DNA from 2 places in the Serratia sp. UGAL515B_01 genome. Region 1 is predicted to be linked to the other one. Evidence: riboswitches for the same ligand, from Rfam matches in the RefSeq annotation. Region 1 holds a riboswitch; the other holds the start of a gene.
What was found. Region 1 has a riboswitch for thiamine pyrophosphate ahead of thiB (thiamine ABC transporter substrate binding subunit). Riboswitches for the same ligand answer to the same signal wherever they lie in the genome.

Region 1 (4,149 bases):
GAAACCTAAGCATGAAATTCATACCAGCATCCCTGACCAGAAGACGAAACGCTTATGCTACAAAAGGAAAATGCCGGAAGAAAGCGTCAACAGCGGATAAAAATGCCAGTGGGTTACCCCACTGGCTGGTGAAAAGCACCATTACTCAGAAACACTTTTCAGAGAAACAGAACGAAGCCACACTCATAAACCAAATAGGTTTTAAAGTTGCAATCAACAACGCCGCAGCTTTAAAAATGAGGGAATGCCTTTGCACTGTTTCAACTGCAAGAATTATCTGCGTAATATAAGGAAAGATAAATTGACGAATTATGCCTGAGAGTTCCTCTTTTATGCCCACATCGCGCTTACAACAGCAATTTATTCGCCTATGGCAGTACTGCCAAGGCTTACCAACCGAAACCACACTGCAGGAATTGGCAGAAGTGCTCAGTTGTTCACGTCGCCATATGCGTTCTCTTCTAGGGACCATGCAGCAGGCAGGCTGGCTGACCTGGCAGAGTGAGTCAGGACGCGGGAAGCGTTCGCTGCTAAAATTCCACTACACGGGTCTGGCTCTGCGACAACAGTGGGCCGAAGAGTTACTGGAGCAGGATCACATTGACCAGCTTGTTCAACTGGTCGGGGATAAAAATGCAGTACGCCAGATGTTGCTTTCGCAGTTAGGGCGCAGTTTTCGGCTGGGTAAGCATATCCTTCGTGTTCTTTACTATCGCCAGCTTTACAACCTGTTACCCGGTTCGGCACTACGCCGTTCAGAAACGCACCTGGCGAGGCAGATATTTAACGGTTTGACGCGCGTAAATGAGGAAAATGGGGAACTAACATCAGATTTATCACACCACTGGCAAACGATTACTCCGCTCCATTGGCGCTTTTATCTTCGCCCGGCAATCCATTTTCATCACGGCCGTGAATTGGAAATGGAGGATGTTATCTATTCGTTGAGTCGCCTGAAGCCACAATCTCTGTTTTCCCATATAAGCCAGATTGTTTCGCCAACGCCCCATGTTATCGATGTGCATTTACACACACCTGATTATTGGCTTCCTTGGCTGTTAGCCAGCGTGCATGCCATGATCCTGCCGCGTGAATGGCAAAGCCTGCCAGATTTTGCCCGCCATCCGATCGGTACAGGCCCTTATCGTGTCATACGCAATCATCAAAGCCAGATGAAAATCCACGCCTTTGATGACTATTTTGGCTATCGCGCGCTGATCGACGAAGTCAATATCTGGGTCTTACCGGAAGTGAGTGAAGCATTAGTACACTGCGGCGTACAATTGCAAGGGGATGATACGGGCAATAATGAATTGGAAAGCCGCTTGGAGGAAGGTTGCTACTTCCTGCTGTTTGACCAGCGCTCAATGCTGGCCGCAGCCCCTGAGATCCGCCGTTGGCTATGCGAGCTGATCAATCCAATCGCACTACTGAGTCACGCTGGCCCGTTGTATCAGCGTTACTGGGCACCGGCTTATGGAATTCTGCCTCGCTGGTTACATAATCGTGCGTTAGGGCTGCAACCCAAACCCGCAGGATTGAGTGCGTTGACACTGACGTTCTACAGCGAGCATTCTGAGTTTCATGCCATTCAGCAAGCCATGGCGGCGCTTCTGGTCGAGCATGATATCAAACTTAATGTACAAATCGTCAGCTACGACACCTGGCATAAAGGCGGTGCAGAAAGCGATCTGTGGCTTGGTAGCGCCAATTTTACTCTGCCATTGGAGTTTTCACTGTTTGCCACATTGTATGAATTACCGCTAATCCAACACTGTCTGAGTGAAGATATTACCCGGGATGCCGCACTGTGGCGCAAGAACTGCCTGCCAATGGCGGAATTTTGTCAGCGTCTGGTCAGCAGCCACCAGCTACATCCCTTGTTTCACCACTGGCTGCAACTACACGGCCAACGCAGTATGCGTGGAGTTAGGATGAACACCCTCGGTTGGTTTGATTTTAAATCTGCCTGGTTTGCGCCACCGGAAACATAATCGCCTTTCACCAGAGCCAGTTAATCTTTATAATGCCAGCGTCTCAACGGGGTGCGGAACACAACACTGTTGGTATAGGGCAAACAAGCCGTATTTTTCCGCTGAGAACACACCCGTCGAACCTGATCCGGTCAATACCGGCGGAGGGATTTGAGCATGGCGGGTTAAATGTCTTTTACCAATGCCTTCAGATACCTTTGCCCCTTACTTTTCAGGAGTGCAAAGTGGTCAAAAAATACCTACCCTACCTATTACTGCTCGCGGCAATGCCAGCGCTGGCAAAGCAAACGCTGACGGTCTATACCTATGATGCCTTCGCCGCCGAATGGGGGCCCGGTGCCGCGGTGAAAAAAGCCTTTGAGGCTGAATGCAACTGCGAACTGAAATTCGTTGCCTTGGAAGACGGCGTTTCGTTACTCAATCGCCTGCGTATGGAAGGTAAGAACAGTCCTGCCGACGTAGTTCTTGGGCTAGACAATAACCTGTTGCATGCCGCACAACAAACCGATTTGTTCGCTACCAGTAATGTCGATACCAACAAACTCAACATACCTAGCGGCTGGCAAAACAAAACTTTTGTACCTTTTGATTATGGATACTTTGCCTTTGTCTATAACCAAGACAAGCTGAAAAACCCACCTAAAAGCCTAAAAGAGCTGGTCAGTAGCGACCAACCTTGGAAGATCATCTACCAAGACCCGCGAACCAGTACGCCCGGGCTTGGCCTGCTGCTCTGGGTACAAAAAGTGTATGGTGATGAAGCGCCTCAAGCCTGGCAAAAACTGGCGAAAAAAACGGTTACCGTGACTAAAGGATGGAGTGAAGCTTACAACCTGTTTCTGAAAGGCGAAGGCGACATGGTGCTGAGCTATACCACCTCCCCCGCCTACCACCTGATAGAAGAGAAAAAAGATAACTATAGATCGGCAAATTTCAGTGAAGGACATTACCTGCAAATTGAAGTGGCAGGAAAGTTGAAAGCCAGCAAGCAGCCGGAACTGGCTGAACGTTTTATGGAGTTTATAGTTTCACCGGCTTTCCAGAATACCATTCCTACCGGTAGCTGGATGTATCCCGTCATCAACACGCAACTACCTGCCGGTTTTGAACAGATGACACAGCCACAGAAGGCGTTGGAATTCAGCGCAGAAGAAGTCGCACAGCAACGCAACAACTGGATACGTGCATGGCAAACCGCCGTCAGCCACTGATCCCTTGCTGGTTATGGCCAGGGCTGATTGCCGCGACATTGATCGGGATTGTTGCTCTGGCAGCAATCGGGTCACTGTGGCGACATGCACCGGGCAGTGACTGGCGTAGTCTATGGCAAGATGCTTACCTGTGGCACGTAGTACGATTTACCTTTTGGCAGGCGTTACTGTCCGCCTTGATTTCGGTTATCCCCGCTATCTGGCTGGCCCGTGCCCTTTATCGTCGGCGCTTTCCTGGCCGCGATCTGCTGTTGCGCCTGTGTGCCATGACGTTGGTGCTCCCTGTTCTAGTGGCAGTATTTGGCATACTGAGCGTCTATGGTAGACAAGGCTGGTTAGCAACGATCTGCGGTTGGTTAGGCGTTAACTACAGTTTCTCTCCTTATGGTCTGCAAGGTATTCTACTGGCCCATTTATTCTTTAACCTACCGCTGGCCACACGTTTGCTGTTACAAACGCTGGAGAACATTCCTACTGAACAACGCCAATTGGCGGCACAATTGGGAATGAACGACTGGCAACAGTTTCGTTTTCTGGACTGGCCAGCACTACGCCGCCAGATCCTGCCCAGTAGCGCATTGATTTTCATGCTCTGTTTTGCCAGTTTCGCTACCGTGCTTTCGCTGGGGGGGGGCCACAAGCAACAACCATCGAACTGGCTATCTATCAGGCATTGAGTTACGACTACGATCTCAGCCGAGGGGCACTACTGGCGTTGATCCAACTGGGGTGCTGCCTGGGACTGGTAGTCATTAGCCAACGGTTGAGCCAAGTACTCCCTGTAGGCCATACCCACGACCAACGCTGGCGCAATCCGGAAGACAACGTCTGGCAACGTAGCTGTGACACGTTGTTAATAGCAGCCACACTCTTGTTAATGCTTCCTCCCTTGCTGGCCGTCATTGTTGATGGTGCTAATCAGACCTTCGTTACCGTGCTACAAC
Region 2 (4,149 bases), 570 kb from region 1:
ATCCTTGATGCGTAACTGGATGGTCGTAACGCCAGCATCCAACAGACGGACGATCCACTCAATACTCTCAACTACTGGGTATAGGCCCAGCCTGTGTGGCGTAGTGGGGAAGGGAGGGGTGATTTTAATCATTATTAGTCTCCTCCTGGAGATTGGACGCACTGTGGTAAAGCTCGCTGCCCCGCGAGCGGAACTCAACAGACATTTTTTCCATCCCGCTTAACTGGACTTCCGCTGTTTCTGCCGCTGTCTGGGTAGCTGCATAGTCACGGACTTCCTGTGAAATTTTCATTGAACAGAATTTTGGCCCGCACATTGAGCAGAAATGAGCAATCTTGCCTGATTCTTGCGGCAATGTTTCATCGTGGTAAGCGCGTGCGGTTAGAGGGTCCAACGCCAGGTTGAACTGATCTTCCCAGCGGAATTCAAATCGTGCCTTTGACATGGCGTTATCACGGATCTGTGCCCCTGGGTGGCCCTTTGCCAGATCGGCAGCATGAGCAGCGATTTTGTAGGCGATAAGTCCCTGTTTCACATCTTCTTTGTTCGGCAAACCCAAGTGTTCTTTCGGCGTCACGTAGCACAGCATTGCACAACCGAACCAGCCGATCATCGCGGCACCAATGCCAGAAGTGAAATGGTCGTAACCCGGTGCAATATCGGTAGTCAAGGGGCCCAGCGTATAGAATGGCGCTTCGTGGCAATGCTCCAGTTCTTCGGTCATATTGCGGCGGATCATATGCATGGGGATATGTCCTGGGCCTTCGATCATGACCTGTACATCGTATTCCCAGGCTATTTGAGTCAATTCGCCTAAAGTATGTAATTCGGCAAACTGTGCTTCATCATTGGCGTCCTGAATTGAGCCTGGGCGCAGACCATCGCCGAGCGACAGCGCAACATCGTAAGCGGCGCAAATTTCGCAGATCTCGCGGAAGTGTTGATAGAGGAAATTTTCCTGATGATGGGATAGGCACCATTTGGCCATAATTGAACCGCCGCGTGACACGATACCGGTCAAACGCTTGGCGGTCATTGGCACATAACGCAGTAGTACCCCTGCATGGATAGTGAAGTAATCCACGCCTTGCTCGGCCTGTTCTAACAGCGTATCGCGGAACATTTCCCAAGTCAGGTTTTCTGCTACACCGTTCACTTTTTCCAGCGCCTGATAGATGGGAACTGTGCCAATCGGCACCGGGCTGTTACGCAGGATCCATTCGCGCGTTTCATGGATATAGCGGCCAGTGGAGAGGTCCATCACGGTGTCAGCGCCCCAGCGAGTCGACCATACCAGCTTTTCCACTTCTTCTTCGATTGAGGAACTCACCGCTGAGTTACCGATATTGGCATTCACCTTGACCAGGAAATTACGGCCAATAATCATCGGCTCAGATTCTGGGTGGTTAATATTGGCAGGAATGATGGCACGACCAGCAGCCACTTCCTGGCGTACAAACTCCGGCGTGATATTTTCCGGAAGGTTAGCTCCCCAATTTTGGCCAGGGTGTTGTTGGCGTAACACCTTGCTGCGAATGCGTTCACGCCCCATATTTTCGCGGATGGCGATGAACTCCATCTCTGGCGTAATAATACCGGCACGTGCGTAGTGCAGCTGCGTTACGCATTTACCCACCAGTGCTTTGCGTGGTAGCGGCAGGTTTTCAAAACGCAGATGATCCAATCCTTCATCCGCCAGCCGCTGTTGAGTGAAACCAGAGCTAACGCCGGTTAACGTTTGTGTATCCGCACGCTCAGCGATCCAGCCCGCGCGTATTTTTTTCAGGCCATGGTGAACATCCAGAGTCTGTTGCGGATCGCCATAAGGACCAGAGGTATCGTATACCTGAATGGCTTCATTCTGTTCGTACAGTGGATAGTCTTTACTGCCACCAATCAGCGTTGGGCTAAGCTGAATTTCCCGCATTGGGACCTGTATGTCGCTTCGCGATCCTGCAAGATAAATACGACGAGAATTGGGGGATGTCACACCTTGCAGAGAGGCAATGAAAGACTGCGCATCATCGCGCTGTTCTTTACGGGAACGGGTTTTTTTCACAGTAGACATAGCAAATTCCTATCAGTGTGGTGATGTTCGGAAAATTGCTTGTCTGGAGCTCGGAGGGAGTAATGGTGTTGGCCGGTGAGGCAGAGGGCCCTTTGGTGGGCATTGCACCTATGGCGATAAATTACTCTTGTTCCCTTCGCGGGTATTAACCCGATCAGGTTCCGCGGATCCCGAATTAACGGTCTCAGCCTGGCCGATTTAATGGAAAATCAACGCTAGGCACTCCGACAAGAGCACTCAGTATAGAAGGGAGAATAAAAACTACAAGCTTGCCCTTCATCTTTCACACTGCAGTTGTGCTGCAGTGCAAAAGATATTGGGCAAAGTGTAAATCAGGCAGGATGTTGCGCCGTTCCTGTATTAGTTGCGTCGGGATTTCCCTGTTGCCAGGTTTCTGCAGCGAGCTGAATTAACTGATCTTCCAATGCAAAACGTGAAGCCAGCGCTTCGCCGACATTCGACAATGCTTGATTGAGTTCTTGCAACACATTCTGATCGAGTTCGATTTCGCTAAAGCGATCGTGAAATTCCATCACGCTTTCAGTATTGGCTTGTAACTTGGGGTAAAACTTGGTGGCCAGTGCCATTTTGGGGCTGGCAGAACCTTCTACTTGTTTGATAATTTTGCCATAGATGTGAAAATGCCCGGCAGAAAGATAATCCACCAGATGATAGCAAAAGTTATCGAGCGCTTTTTCATTCAGCGGTTTATGCTTTTCTTTGTTGGGTTTTATGCCGGCTAAGGTGCAATAGGCGATCAGCAACTGTTTACGTGCTTGTAGCCATTGATCGACTAATTCGTTACTGCCACCAACGCGTTGAGTCAGGCTTTCCAGTCGGTTGAGCATAGTTGACTCCGTAGTAATAGAAAGACACGGTAAGTTATTAAAATGTAACAAGCCCATCTCTAGATTGCCAGTGAAGCAGAGGTTGTGCAACAACATATGGAACTTGCGTTAACGGGTAATGAAAATGGCTGGTGGATCATCAGCCATGAAAGCAAAATTTGGTTACCAAATGGTGAACTTCCGTTTGGTTCTTCCGCATCATTTTCACTCCAGGGCCAATTGACACGCCAGATTGGCGAATGGGAAGGCGCAACCGTTTGGTTGATACGCAAGTTAATGCCGAGTGATATGGGCTCGGTGAGACAATTGCTCGATCTTGATCGCGGCCTTTTCCAACTGGCCGGGCGCGGTGTGCAATTGGCAGATTTTTATCGTTCGCATAAGTTCTGTGGTTATTGCGGACACGAAATGCATCTTAGCCGTACCGAGAGTGCCTGCCTGTGTAATCACTGTCGTGAACGTTACTACCCGCAGATTGCGCCCTGCGTGATTGTCGCTATTCGTCGTCAGGATGAGATCCTGCTGGCTCAACACGTTCGCCATCGTGGAGGCATACATACGGTACTGGCAGGGTTTGTGGAGGTTGGCGAAACGCTGGAACAAGCTGTGGCGCGTGAAGTCATGGAAGAGAGCAATATTGCTATCACCAATCTGCGTTACGTGACTTCCCAGCCTTGGCCGTTCCCGCATTCATTGATGATGGCATTCATGGCCGATTATCACAGCGGAGAAGTGCGTCACGATCCGAAAGAGTTACTTAATGCGGGTTGGTATCGTTATGATCAACTACCGATGTTACCGCCGCCAGGTACCGTGGCGCGTCGTCTGATAGAGGACACGGTGGCGCTGTGCCGGGCAGAATAAGGTACAATGGCGGCAGATTATCAAGGGAGCCCAATAATGAATGAGTTGAAGAACGATCGCTACCTGCGTGCCTTACTGCGCCAGCCGGTGGATATTACCCCTGTATGGATGATGCGCCAGGCCGGTCGTTACTTGCCGGAGTATAAGGCTACCCGTGCGCAGGCCGGTGATTTTATGTCATTGTGCAAAAATGCCGAGCTGGCGTGTGAAGTGACATTACAACCACTGCGTCGCTATGCGCTGGATGCCGCTATTCTGTTCTCAGATATCCTCACTATTCCTGATGCCATGGGGCTTGGGCTCTATTTTGAGGCAGGCGAGGGGCCACGTTTTTCAGCCCCGATCACTTGCCGTGCAGATGTTGAAAAA

Region 2: linked by a shared signal. The riboswitch ahead of thiC (phosphomethylpyrimidine synthase ThiC) and the one ahead of thiB (thiamine ABC transporter substrate binding subunit) in region 1 are both predicted to bind thiamine pyrophosphate.

What each region holds. Positions count from the first base shown of each region.
Region 1 is NZ_CP109901.1:594,356-598,504, reverse strand. It holds partial or broken gene OK023_RS19125 (MFS transporter) at 1-22, opposite strand, end outside; gene OK023_RS02885 (hypothetical protein) at 12-290, shown strand; gene sgrR (HTH-type transcriptional regulator SgrR) at 333-1,994, shown strand; TPP riboswitch at 2,032-2,161, shown strand; gene thiB (thiamine ABC transporter substrate binding subunit) at 2,219-3,205, shown strand; partial or broken gene thiP (thiamine/thiamine pyrophosphate ABC transporter permease ThiP) at 3,181-4,149, shown strand, end outside.
Region 2 is NZ_CP109901.1:28,451-32,599, forward strand. It holds gene thiE (thiamine phosphate synthase) at 1-132, opposite strand, end outside; gene thiC (phosphomethylpyrimidine synthase ThiC) at 125-2,068, opposite strand; TPP riboswitch at 2,183-2,305, opposite strand; gene rsd (sigma D regulator) at 2,401-2,916, opposite strand; gene nudC (NAD(+) diphosphatase) at 3,013-3,780, shown strand; gene hemE (uroporphyrinogen decarboxylase) at 3,817-4,149, shown strand, end outside.